4 regions of the Mixta mediterraneensis genome follow, and region 3 is predicted to be linked to each of the others. Evidence: predicted binding sites of a transcription regulator. Region 3 holds the regulator's gene; each other region holds the start of a gene.
What was found. Region 3 encodes LexA, which represses DNA repair genes until DNA is damaged. Its sites were predicted from a motif close to TNCTGTATGTACATACAGNA; they were not measured.
Positions count from the first base shown of each region.

Region 1: a site for LexA is predicted at 1,438-1,457, ahead of QRY16_RS08975 (metal-dependent hydrolase). Genes of this name have one in related genera too.
Region 2: a site for LexA is predicted at 2,093-2,112, ahead of umuD (translesion error-prone DNA polymerase V autoproteolytic subunit). Genes of this name have one in related genera too.
Region 4: a site for LexA is predicted at 1,777-1,796, ahead of sulA (SOS-induced cell division inhibitor SulA). Genes of this name have one in related genera too.

Region 1 covers NZ_JASUAZ010000010.1:65,771-69,074, forward strand. Annotated here, with positions in the region: gene QRY16_RS08970 (L-cystine transporter) at 1-674, opposite strand, end outside; gene QRY16_RS08975 (metal-dependent hydrolase) at 827-1,417, opposite strand; gene kduD (2-dehydro-3-deoxy-D-gluconate 5-dehydrogenase KduD) at 1,554-2,315, opposite strand; gene kduI (5-dehydro-4-deoxy-D-glucuronate isomerase) at 2,332-3,168, opposite strand.
Region 2 covers NZ_JASUAZ010000091.1:295-3,598, forward strand. Annotated here, with positions in the region: partial or broken gene QRY16_RS21520 (transglycosylase SLT domain-containing protein) at 1-10, opposite strand, end outside; gene traM (conjugal transfer relaxosome DNA-binding protein TraM) at 441-836, shown strand; gene QRY16_RS21530 (IS6 family transposase) at 1,088-1,783, shown strand; gene umuD (translesion error-prone DNA polymerase V autoproteolytic subunit) at 2,127-2,546, shown strand; partial or broken gene umuC (translesion error-prone DNA polymerase V subunit UmuC) at 2,553-3,304, shown strand, end outside.
Region 3 covers NZ_JASUAZ010000040.1:9,610-12,913, forward strand. Annotated here, with positions in the region: gene QRY16_RS17500 (CsbD family protein) at 1-189, opposite strand, end outside; gene dinF (MATE family efflux transporter DinF) at 363-1,685, opposite strand; gene lexA (transcriptional repressor LexA) at 1,795-2,409, opposite strand; gene QRY16_RS17515 (diacylglycerol kinase) at 2,516-2,884, opposite strand; gene plsB (glycerol-3-phosphate 1-O-acyltransferase PlsB) at 3,013-3,304, shown strand, end outside.
Region 4 covers NZ_JASUAZ010000006.1:107,640-110,943, reverse strand. Annotated here, with positions in the region: gene yccS (YccS family putative transporter) at 1-980, shown strand, start outside; gene QRY16_RS06355 (TfoX/Sxy family DNA transformation protein) at 977-1,606, opposite strand; gene sulA (SOS-induced cell division inhibitor SulA) at 1,817-2,308, shown strand; gene ompA (porin OmpA) at 2,657-3,304, shown strand, end outside.

The DNA.
Region 1 (3,304 bases), on a different contig from region 3:
CAGAATTGCAGCGTCTCAATCGCCACAAGTACGCGCTGACCCTTTATTTCATCGTCTTTCAACAGTTGCAGTGCGGCAACGCCGAGGAAGGCGGCAAAAATCACGACACTGATGATTGAAGTCGGATTCGCACCTGTCAGATCAGCAAACGGATTTTTCGGGATAAATGACAGCAGCAGCTGCGGCACGCTCAGGTCAGAGACTTTGCTGACGTAGTGACTTTGAAGGGCGCTGAGGCGGGCGGTTTCCTGTGCACCCTGGACTAATCCTTCAGCGCTGAGACCAAACAGACCGGTAACAAACACACCAACCAGGGCCGCAATCGCGGTAGTAAACAGCAGTACGCCAAGGGTCAGCACGCTGATTTTACCTAAAGAAGAGGCATTATGCAGACGCGCCACCGCGCTGAGAATCGAGACAAATACCAACGGCATGACGATCATTTGCAGCAGTTGCACATAACCGTTGCCGACAATGTTAAACCAGTTCAGGGAGGTTTTTACCACCTCGCTGTTTTCACCATAAATGAGCTGCAATGCCAGGCCAAAAAGCACGCCGATGACTAAGCCAGACAGCACTTTTTTCGACAGGCTCCACTTTTCACGGCCAAGACGTGACAGCAGCACGAGTAGCACGACAAAGGTCACGATATTAAGGATAAGGGGAAGACCCATACTGAAACTCCAGGATAATGCTGCGCTAAGTGAGGTGACAGGCAGCATAATGTTAATCACGAATTAAGCGTGCCGTAATGGTAGCAGTAGGTTATGGTGCAGCCTTATACCCAAATGGAATGGCATATAACTTACTGGTTAAATTCGTTTGTTTAGTGTGCACTTTGGTCAGAGATAAGGCGGCTGACGCCGTTTTGTAGCGTATCAAACAGCTGGCTGGGCCAGCCATTTGCCCCAAAAGAAGGCAGGCCAACAGGAAACCACAGCGCGTAGCCGACTAAACCCAGACATAAGGCGCGCTCCAGTTGGTTACCTTTTTGGCTATTCAGGATGGGTAAGCGGAAGCGCCAGCGGCACGGCCACAATAATGGGACCCCGGCGGGTGTCAGCATATCGGCAACGATATGGCTGAGATAACCTAACGTCATACCTTGCAGCACATCAGCAGGCAGCGGCCAGTCTTTAGGAACATTGATCTGAAATAGCCACAGCGCCGCAGCGACTGCAAGCAGGCTATGCGTAAAGCCACGATGACCAAAGGCGCGCGCAATGGGCTGAGAAAGCCATCGCAGGCGCTGGCCTAATACGGATTTAGGATGATCGATGTCGGGCAGCAGGCAGGTTAATAACGTTGCCGGGACCAAATGCCACCAGTCTGCCTGCGCCATCACGGGTGTGAGTTCGGCACGTTTAACGAAAATAGCGCTGGCAATGGCAAAAATGATATGGCCTTCGGCCGTCATGATAAAACCTGGCTGCAACAAACTGTCAATGCATCCAGTATAGGGATTTAACCAGTAAATGAGAACATGTGACGCTGTAACGAAGCATTAATTTTTTTAAAAGCGGCGGGCGATTGGATCTTGCCCGTCCTGAACGTTAGCGTGCCAGCCAGCCCCCGTCCACGGCAAGGGTATAGCCGTGGACGTAATCTGAAGCGGCAGAGGCGAGAAAAACAACGGGTCCCATCATGTCATCCGGGATGCCCCAGCGCCCGGCCGGAATGCGTGCCAGGATTTCTTCACGACGTGATTCATCGTTACGTAACTGTTCTGTGTTATTGGTGGCCATATAACCCGGCGCAATGGCGTTGACGTTGATGTTATGTCTGGCCCATTCATTTGCCATCAGACGCGTTAAACCCATCACCGCGCTTTTCGATGCAGTATAAGAGGGCACGCGAATTCCGCCCTGAAATGACAGCATTGAAGCAATATTGATGATCTTGCCGCCGTGACCTTGTGCGATAAACTGGCGAGCAACCTGCTGAGACAGAAAAAACAAACTTTTGCTGTTGACGTTCATCACATCGTCCCAGTCCTGCTCGCTGAAATTCAGCGCATCGTCACGGCGAATAATGCCAGCGTTATTGATCAGAATATCGATCTTACCGCAGGCGGCAACAGCCTGTTCGACCATTTGTGTCACCACTTCCGGGTGGGTAAGATCAGCCTGTAGCGAGCAGAACCGGCGGCCAAGCGCTTCCACTTTGCTTTGCGTGTCCGCAGGGTCAGTACGGTTAACCCCGATAATATCGCAACCAGCCTGTGCCAGTCCTAATGCCATTCCTTGCCCCAGGCCGGTATTACAGCCGGTGATCAGCACCACTTTGCCTTCCAGATTAAACGCATCCAGTACCATCTTGTTTCTCCTTCGCTTAGCGCAGCTCGCTGATGTTGAGAGGGTCCATATCATCAAAGACCTGATTTTCACCTACCATGCCCCAGATAAAGGTATAGCGTTGTGTGCCGACCCCGGCGTGAATGGACCAGCTGGGTGAAATCACCGCTTGCTCATTGTGAATCAGCAAATGACGCGTTTCCTGCGGTTGGCCCATCATATGAAAGACTGCAGCTTCATCAGGCATATCGAAATAGAAGTACACCTCCATGCGACGCTCGTGGGTATGGCACGGCATGGTGTTCCACAGGCTGCCCTCTTCCAGTTTGGTTAATCCCATCGTGAGCTGGCAGGTTGGCAGCACATCCGGGACAATAAATTTATTGATAGTGCGACGATTAGAGGTAGCTGCACTGCCTGTCGTGACGGAAGAGGCATCCTGCAACGTGATTTTTTTATCAGGAAAAGTGTGATGGGCGGGGGCGCTGTTGTAATAAAACTTAGCCGGTTGAGCAGGACTGGCGCTGCGGAAGGTGAGATGACGCGCGCCCTTGCCAATATATAACGCTTCTTCACTGCCGATTTCCCAGGTTTTGCCGTCTATATCGATCACACCAGGGCCGCCAATGTTGATCACACCGAGTTCGCGCCGTTCAAGAAGATAGCTCACGCCAAACTGTTTGCCGATTTCATCCCCAAAGGTCACCGAATGATTTACCGGCATCACGCCGCCGATAATGATGCGGTCAATATGGCTGTAGGTCAGCGTATACGTATCGGCTTCGAAAATTTTCTCAATCAGAAATTCGCGACGTAGTGCGGCGGTGTCCAGCTGTCTGGCGTGATCGCTGTGAATGCTTTGACGAACGTCCATCTCAGACCTCTCTGCAAAAGTTTTACGCGCCCCGACTGGGGTGTCTTTGCGCATCTTAGGAAGAGTGATACCTGAATTCAATAAAAATGAAACATTGTTTTATTTATTTGTGGGGCAGGTCAATACTGTCACCAGG
Region 2 (3,304 bases), on a different contig from region 3:
TCCGTTTCATTTCTTCCCTCCGGACACCATGCCGGAAATACGTTAACCCATCCCATGCCCAGACTCAACTAATATGCACTCCTCACCACCAAAAGCACCACACCCCACGCAAAATTAAAATTTTGCTGATTGGCATTCAAAAACATGCAGTTAGAGAAAAAGTAATGTGAAATAAATTATTTTAATGTGTGAAAGCGATTCGCATGCAAATCTAAAGCGAGTCGTTATTGAATTGCACGCGATTCAGTGGCGACTATTTTTTTAAAAAACATTTGTTTGCTAGGGGCGTGAATCTATATTAGATTCGTAATTAAATGGGGGGTGATTCGTGATGGGAGTCGTCATTTTATCGTGGTGATTCTAATGGTGAATCGCACAAAAATACGTGGTTTTAGAGTCGGTAATATTTGGCTTGTATGGATATTTAAATAAGAGGGCTTATGGCTAAGATCCAGGTTTATGTTAATGACAATGTCGCAGAAAAAATCAATGCGATTGCCGTTCAGCGGCGTGCCGAAGGTGCTAAAGAGAAAGATATTAGCTATTCCAGTATTGCATCTATGCTGCTTGAACTTGGGTTGCGCGTCTATGAGGCACAAATGGAAAGAAAAACGTCAGGGTTTAACCAAGCGCTTTTTAATAAAACCATTCTGGAGAACATTCTTAAAACACAACTCACTACCAGTAAGCTGTTAGGTATGACTTCTCTTAGTCCACACCTGGAAGGTAACGAGAAATTTGCATTCAAGGAAATGGTGACATCTATTCGGGAAGATGTTGAAGAGATTGTGTCTCAGTTCTTCCCTAAAGAGGATGATGATTCTCAAGATAATTAACTGAAAAAGTAAGATAAATAGATTATCGATCTACCATTTTTGGGTGACGATGTAAGCTAAAGTTGTTATATTTTATACAGTCTTAACTAAAATTTGATTGTCGACAACCTGTTTGTCGATTCGCCGGTACACCGGGGTAGAGACCCGATGTACCGACTATACACAGAAACCTTTCTAGGAGGCTTCAAGGTTCTGTCGCATTAAGGCGGCGTCGGGTAACATGCTGTTTTTTTTAATGATGTTGCCTGCTCATGCCTCTGATACGAAAAGCCTTCAAACGCCTGCACTATCCCCTCGATGTTATTGCTCAATGCGTTCGCTGGTATCTGGCTTATGCCCTTAGCCTGCGCAATCTCGAAGAAATGATGGTCGAGCGCGGCATTATTGTTGACCATTCGACGCTTCACCGCTGGGTTATCCGTCTGGTGCCGTTGCTGGATAAGGCGTTTCGTCGGCATAAGCGCACCGTGGGTCGGCGGTGGCGCATGGACGAAACCTACATCAAAATCAAAGGCCAGTGGAAATATCTGTACCGCGCGGTAGATACTGCAGGTCAAACCGTCGACTTCCTGCTGACCGCCAGACGCGACGCTGCCGCTGCGTTGCGTTTCTTTCGCAAGGCCATTCGTCATCATGGCGAACCCGAGGTAGTGACTATCGATAAAAGTGGCGCCAACACGGCCGCCCTGACCACACTTAACGCCAACAAACCAGAAGAAGAAAGGATGACCATCAGGCAGAGCAAGTACCTGAACAACCTGGTTGAGCAGGATCACCGGAATATCAAACGACGAATACGGCCGATGCTGGGATTCAAGTCGTTCCGCCGGGCGCAGACGTTGTTAGCAGGCATCGAGTTGTTACAGATGATACGCAAAGGACAACTTCAGCATCCCGCCGGCGACAGATTGTCACCAGCGGAACAATTTTATTTGTTGGCTGCCTAAAATATCGGCAGCACAACGTTTGCTGACTCTGCTCTGTTAATGCGACAGAACCCAGTGCGGGCACGGCGTTTATGCCCGCCGGGGCAACGCCACGGCATAAAGAGCGGAGATCCTCGACTTCCATATTGAGAATTTTTACGGATACTACAGTGAGGGGGCCCCCTCGACAGGGGTTATCACCTAGCCATACAGAAGTTACTCACTGAAACTGTGGATAACTTAAGAGCAAAATATTTCCGTCGACAAAACAGACATCTGACCAAAACCTCTAAGACTTTTCTTGCCAATAGCCAAAAACACCCACCATAATACTGTATATCCATACAGCACAATTAAGGCCTTTATGAAAGCAGAAATCATTTCCCCTCTGACCAGCTCACGACTGCAGCTCCCGCTGTTTGCAGACACCTGTCAGGCCGGTTTCCCCAGTCCTGCCACGGACTACGTTGAAAAGACGTTGGATTTAAATGAGTTCTGCATCAACCATCCCTCCGCCACATTCTTCGTCAAAGCCGAGGGGGATTCGATGATCGAGTCCGGGATACTGTCTGGCGACCTGCTGATCGTGGATAAGGCAGAAAAGGCTTCGCACGGCGACATCATCATTGCCGCCGTCGACGGTGAGTTCACCGTGAAACGGCTCTGCACACATCCTGTGCTGTGCCTGCAACCGATGAATCCAGCCTACTCCCCGATATTTGTTAATCCGGACGACCTGGATATTTTCGGCGTTGTTATCCACGCCATACATTCGTTTAAGTGACGCACAATGTACCTGCTCTGTGACGTCAACTCGATGTACGCCAGCGTCGAACAACTGTTCCGGCCAGACCTGAAGGGTAAACCGGTGATCGTGCTTAGTAACAACGACGGGGCGATTGTGGCTCTAAATAAAGAAGCTAAAAAGCTCGGCATTAAACGCTTCGCCCCCTACTTTCAGGCGAAGGACATAATCAGACGTTACCAGGTAACCTGTTTCAGTTCGAACTACGCGCTTTACGGCGACATGTCCGCACGGATCATGTCCACGCTGGAAGAAATGGCCCCAGAGCTGACTATTTACTCAATCGACGAGGCATTTATGAAGGTCACCGGCATAGATTCGTGTGAGTCTTACCTGGCCTTTGGCCAGCGCGTCAGGACGACAGTACGGCAGCGTACGGGGCTGACCTGCGGGATCGGGATTGCTCAGACACTTACGCTGGCAAAGCTGGCCAACCACGCGGCAAAAACGTGGCCAGCCACTGGAGGCGTCGTGGATCTGAGTAACCGCGACCGTCAGCGAAAGTTGATGGCTCTGCTGCCAGTGAATGAGACGTGGGGGATCGGGCGAAAGTTATCAGAAAAGCTGAATGCGATGGGCATTAAGACGGTGCTTCAGCTGGCGGACGCCAACCTGAACCTGATGAAGAAGACGTTCGGGGTCGTGGTGGAGCGAACCATACGTGAACTCAACGGCACATCCTGCATATCCATTGAAGCCCTGCCTGCCAAACAGCAGATCATCTGCAGCCGCAGCTT
Region 3 (3,304 bases):
GCCTTCCCAGTCAGTCACTTCTTTTTCCGCCTCATCCTTAGCGTAGCCATAACGTTCCTGAATTTTTCCAACAAGCTGATCGCGTTTACCTTCGATAACCTGCATATCATCGTCTGTCAGCTTGCCCCATTTTTCTTTTACTTTCCCTTTGAACTGCTTCCAGTTACCACTCGTTTCGTCGTGATTCATTGCAGACCTCCAGTCATCCTTAGGTTTCATTATATATCGCGTATTGCGAGACAATCCCGATATAAAGCGCTGGTTAATTGCGCTGTTGAAAGATAATTATAGTAATAAACCGGAGACTTGCTGGAACAATACAGATTATTTTGTAACCTGGCTCAAATTTTTGATTGATAACGTCAGACAGAAAACCAGGTTTTGCGTTGCCAGTGACGACGCCAGATAAGCCATAACGTCAGGCCCCGTAAGGAGAGAAACACCATAACAGCCAGCCACAAAGCATGATTGCCTAACCAGGGTAAAGTGAACAACGTGACAAAGTACCCCAGCGCTGCAATAGTCATGCTATTGCGCATTTCGCGTCCACGCGTTGCGCCAATGTACATCCCATCCAGCAAATAACACCAAACACCAATAAGCGGCATGATAATTTGCCACACCAAATAGCGATCGGCCATCAGCCGGAGCGCATTGATAGAGGTCAGCAAAGAGACAATCTGTACGCCAAATACGGCATAAATCAGTGAAAAAATGATTGCGACCAGCAGCGCCTGACGACAGGCAGCATGCCAGACATGCATTAATTTACTGCCGTCTTTTGCGCCATGCGCTTCACCGGCAAATGCTTCTACAGCATAGGCAAAACCATCAAGCGCGTAAGCGGTGAAAGTAATAAACATCAGCAGTACGGCATTAACAGCCACCACGTCAGGCCCAATACGTGCGCCCAACATTGTCAGCGAAGCAAAACAGAGTTGCAGCATCAGCGAACGCAGCATAATGTCGCGATTAAGCCTTAACAGACGGCCCATATCGCCACGCCAGCTCTGCTTAATCAAAGCCATATCAATGCCGCGTAGCGCTAATACGCGCCATACCATCGCGATGCCTACCGCCAGCGTTACGTATTCCGCTAATGCGGTTGCTGTCGCTGCACCCGCTACTTCCCAATGCAACCCCAGCACCAGCCATAAATCGAGCAGAATATTAACCAGATTCCCTACCACCAGCAGGATCACCGGTGCCCGGGCATACTGGACGCCAAGCAGCCAGCCCAGGATGACCAGGTTTGCCAGCGTCGCGGGGGCGCTAAGCCAGCGAATGTGGATGAACAGCGTCGCCTGCTCCAGTACCTGCGGATTCCCCCCGATCAAACGCGTAGCGAGTTGGCTAACCGGATCGCGTAGAAAAATAAATATTACTCCGGCTAGCAGCGCCAACATTAACGGCTGCGTAAGCGCGCGCGCCAGCGCAGCTTTGTTATTTGCACCAAAAGCCTGCGCTGTTAAACCGGTGGTACTCATGCGTAAAAAAAGTAACAGCATAAACAGGAAGCTGGTGATCGTGGTGCCAACGGCTACGCCGCCGAGATAAATCGGACTATCAAGGTGACCAATAACAGCGGTATCGACCAGCCCAAGCAGTGGAACGGTGATATTAGAAAGGATCATGGGCAGCGCCAGCCGCCAAAGATTTTTATCGGTTGCAGTCAGAAAACGCATTCGCAGATCCGTGCTCAGAGCCGCTGCATCAACAGTTAAAACAGCAGCGGCGAAACGTGGGCAGACAGAATAGCATCAGGATCAACGAACGGAAGCGGCTAACGCAGGATTACAGCCACTCACCATTACGAACCACACCAACCGCTAAGCCTTCAATTGTCAGCGATTGAGCACGCGTATCGACTATAATTGGTTCGAATTCACTGTTTTCTGGCAGGAGATGCACAACAGAACCCTGTTTTTTCCAGCGTTTTACCGTGACTTCATCATCAATACGCGCGACAACCACCTGTCCATTACGCACGTCTTGCGTTTTGTGCACTGCCAGTAAATCCCCGTCTATGATGCCAATGTCTTTCATTGACATACCACTGACGCGCAGCAGGAAATCTGCTGCCGGTTTAAACAGATCAGGATCGACTTTGTAATGCGTTTCGATGTGCTCTTGTGCCAGCAAGGGTTCACCGGCGGCAACACGGCCAATTAACGGCAAACCTTCAGAGGCCTCTTCTTCCATTAACAGGCGGATCCCACGGGAAGCACCAGAGACAATCTCAATTACGCCCTTACGCGCTAATGCTTTGAGATGTTCTTCTGCCGCATTAGGTGAACGGAAGCCCAGTTGCGCGGCGATTTCTGCACGCGTTGGCGGCATGCCTGTTTGATTAATGTGATCGCGAATCAGGTCATAGACCTGCTGCTGCCTGCTGGTTAACGCTTTCATCCCGCCCCCTGGTTGTTTATACAGTCGCTGTGAGTATATACAGGTATTGGCGAAATGGAAACCGAAAGTGGGGGAATAATCAGCCGGTTGACAGCTTCTGGAAAGCCTATCGCAAATGCGACCAAAGCAAGGCGATCCAAACAAAAACGGCCAGTATGATGCTCAGCAATACAGCAGCTGAACCCATGTCTTTTGCTCGCCCCGCCAGTGGATGGTGTTCTGGTCCGATACGATCAACCACCGACTCAATGGCGCTATTCAGGATTTCAACAATGATGACGAATACCACGGCACCAATCATTAATACGCGGGTTATTGTGTCTATGTCCAGCCAGCAAGCCACGACGATCGCAATTAAAGCCGCAATCGCTTCCTGGCGGAAGGCCGCCTCGTGTCGCCATGCGGCGCGCAGTCCTTGCCACGAATAACCGGCAGCTTTCACTATTCTGATAAAACCGACGGCATTATTTGCCATGTGATGGGAACCCTTTCAATGAATTGACGTCAATGTCTGGGCTGCGTGCCGTTGGCACCACCACAGATCTTCGCTGCACTTTCTGGTATGCTTGCGGCGCTTTGCTAACAAGAGGCTTCATGTTGTCTATGTCAGGTTGGCGTAAACTTTATTATAAATTACTGAATTTACCACTCTCGTTTTTGGTAAAGAGTAAGGCCATTCCGGCCGATCCCGTTTCTGAACATGGGCTGGACCCTACCCGGCCCATTATGTATGTTCTGCCTTACGATTCGAAGGCCGACTTACTGACTTTACGCGCGCAGTGTATTAAACACGATCTCCCTGATCCCCTCTCTCCGCTGGAGATTGATGGAACACTGCTGCCACGCCACGTTTTTATTCACGACGGGCCGCGCGTATTTCCCTATTTCGTGCCGA
Region 4 (3,304 bases), on a different contig from region 3:
TATCACCCACTTCTGCTCTGTTTCGCCATGCGGTGCGAATGTCAGTAGTACTTTGTATCGGTTACGCCTTTATCCAGGTTACCGGCGTGGAACGCGGTTACTGGATTTTGCTCACCAGTCTGTTTGTCTGCCAACCCAATTACAACGCGACTCAGCGGCGTCTGGCGTTACGTATTGGCGGAACGCTGGCGGGTATTGCTATTGGCTTGCCGGTTTTATGGCTGGTGCCGTCGGTAGAAGGACAGTTAATCCTGATCGTGCTGAGCGGCGTACTTTTTTTCGCTTTTCGCCAGGTACAATATGCGCAGGCCACGCTATTCATCACCTTACTGGTGTTATTATGCTTCAACCTGCTGGGCGAAGGGTTCGACGTTGCCTTGCCTCGCGTGGTGGATACATTGCTGGGATGCGCTTTAGCATGGTTTGCCGTGGCATTTATCTGGCCCGACTGGCGTTTCCGTCAGCTACCGCGGGTCGCTGAGCGTACCCTGAATGCTAATTGCCGCTACCTTGATGCCATTATGGAACAGTATCACCAGGGAAAAGACAATCGACTGGCTTACCGCATTGCCCGTCGCGATGCGCATAATGCCGATGCAGAATTGGCATCGGTGGTTTCAAATATAAGCAGCGAGACGCGACCTAACCATAAGCTGCGTGAATCCGCCTTCCAGTTGCTTTGCCTGAACCACTCTTTTCTGAGCTATATTTCAGCGCTCGGTGCACATCGTGACAAGATCACCGAATCAGGGCTTCTCACTTTGCTGGATGACACGGTTTGCTATGTTGAGGATGTTTTACAGATAGACACCGTAAGCGACATTCAGGCAGAAGAAATGCGTTTTTCGCTCGCGCAACGAATCAATGAATTGTCTGCCGATCCTAATACGCGTGCGCCGCTGGTATTGCAACAGTTGGGATTGCTGGTTGCGCTATTACCCGATATTGCGCGCCTGCGTCGCACGCTGGCGATGAATTAATGTCCGGAACTCTCTGTGTTCAGCGTGTGCTTAACGGTGTTCTGATACCACTCACTCAGCTCCGCCTTTACTGCCTGGGGTAAGGCGGCGTGATGGTGACCCGATATGGCGCCCTGTAACGCCAGTAAAGTATTAAGCCCAACGTGCTGGTTGATAGCTTTAAGTTTAAGCCAGCATTGTTTGGCACCCGTCTCACATAAATGCTTAACAGTGCAGATCCCTACCTCTCGTAACATCAGCTCCATCCGAAGGCTGAGATTGGGCAGATCTTTTAATCGCACCGAGGTATGCCTGGATTGTAATTCAGACTGGGCAGTCTGCAGCGAAGATGCCGAGAGCGCGATCAGACGTTCAGCGTTGCACCAAAGCGCCTCATCAACTTTGAAATAGTTAAGATTTACCGGTATACCGCGTTTACGGAAAACGAGCGTCTCCAGCGGACATTTAACGACGTACTCACGCAGTGCCTCACTGGCGCGCAGATAGAGTTCGTCTTCGTTTATCAAAGCGAAAACGACCTGCTCTACAGCTAAAGCGTAACCCCCGAATTGCGTTCGTGACTCGATTTTTCCTAACGACGCTAAACATTCTCTGGAGCGTTCAACTACCTGATGTGCTTTCTTCATTGTACCACCTCCCTGTACAGGAAATAACTTAAACACCTTTTTATTCAGCCATTTAGAAGATAAGAAAAAGACGTAACAGGTTCAATGAATAAATGCATTCTGACCGGAACTTCTGTCGATTTTGCGAGGTATTTTCAGAAATTTGGGTTGATCTTCATCCAAGATAACATTACTGTATATCCATACAGCACCCTGTTGAGTGATTAACTTATGCGAACACAATATACGAACAATGCGCGCCTGGCTCACCGTTATACGTCCTCATCCATGCCAACTTATAACAGCGGCTGGATTACTGAATTACGCTATAGTGAACAGCCAGGTATGATGCAGATGTTGTTGTTGCCGTTGCTACAGCAACTGAGTCAGCAATCTCGCTGGCAGTTGTGGTTAACACCTGCGCATAAGCTAAATCGCGCCTGGTTACAACAGTCAGGACTGCCCCTGGAAAAGAGTATGCATATTGCTGATTCTGATCGCTTTAATACCGTAGAAACCATGATAAAAGCTTTACGGACGGGGAATTATAGTGTCGTACTGGCGTGGATTCCCTATGAACTGGATGAGGAAGAGCGACGTGAGCTTGAACGGGCAGCAGCAGAAGGTGAAGCGCTGGGCCTGATTTTGCGCTCCGGTAATTCAGCAGAAGCGCCACTCCGACCACAAAATCCGCCAAAAATTCAGTCGGATTTGTTTCATTAAGTAAAAACGGGATTTATCTCAGGATAATTTTCTTCTTGTTCAGCGCTAACTCACTGATTATCTTCCTTCCTGTATTGACAAGGGCTTAGCAGCTTTTTTACCTTTTCTGCTATGGCGAGAAGGCCATGTCAATTGTTAGAATTTGTGTATAAACCGCTGTTTTTTTACAGTAGCGCATCACATCATACTTGTAAGTTTCCAATCTCGTTGTAGACTTTATCTCGCCAGGGTGCTCAATAACCTCCGTTTTTTCGGTAGAGTCATAAGCGAGCGTTTTGACCCGGCGAAGGATTAAACCAAGAGCAACCTTTTTGCTCATTGCCTATTTGGATGATAACGAGGCGCAAAATGAAAAAGACAGCTATCGCAATTGCAGTGGCACTGGCTGGCTTCGCTACCGTAGCGCAGGCCGCTCCGAAAGATAACACCTGGTACACCGGTGCTAAACTGGGCTGGTCTCAGTATCACGATACTGGTTACTACGGTAACGGTTACGAGAACAACAACGGTCCAACTCATGAAAGCCAATTGGGTGCTGGCGCATTCCTTGGTTACCAGGCAAACCCATACCTGGGCTTTGAACTGGGCTATGACTGGCTGGGTCGCATGCCAAACAAAGGCACTGTAACTAACGGCGCATTCAAAGCACAAGGCATCCAGCTGGCTGCTAAACTGAGCTACCCAATTACTGACGACCTGGACATTTATACCCGTCTGGGTGGCATGGTATGGCGTGCGGATTCCACACAGTCTAATCCAACCTATGGCCGTATCAGCGACCACGACACCGGTGTTTCTCCGTTGGCAGCAGTGGGTGTTGAATACGCTCTGACCAAAAACTGGGCGACCCGACTGGACTACCAGTGGGTTAACAACATCGGTGACGCCGCTACCGTTGGTACACGTCCTGATAACAGCATGCTGAGCGTAGGTGTTTCTTACCGCTTCGGTCAGGATGAAGCCGCTCCGGCACCAGCGCCAGCGCCAGCGCCAGCA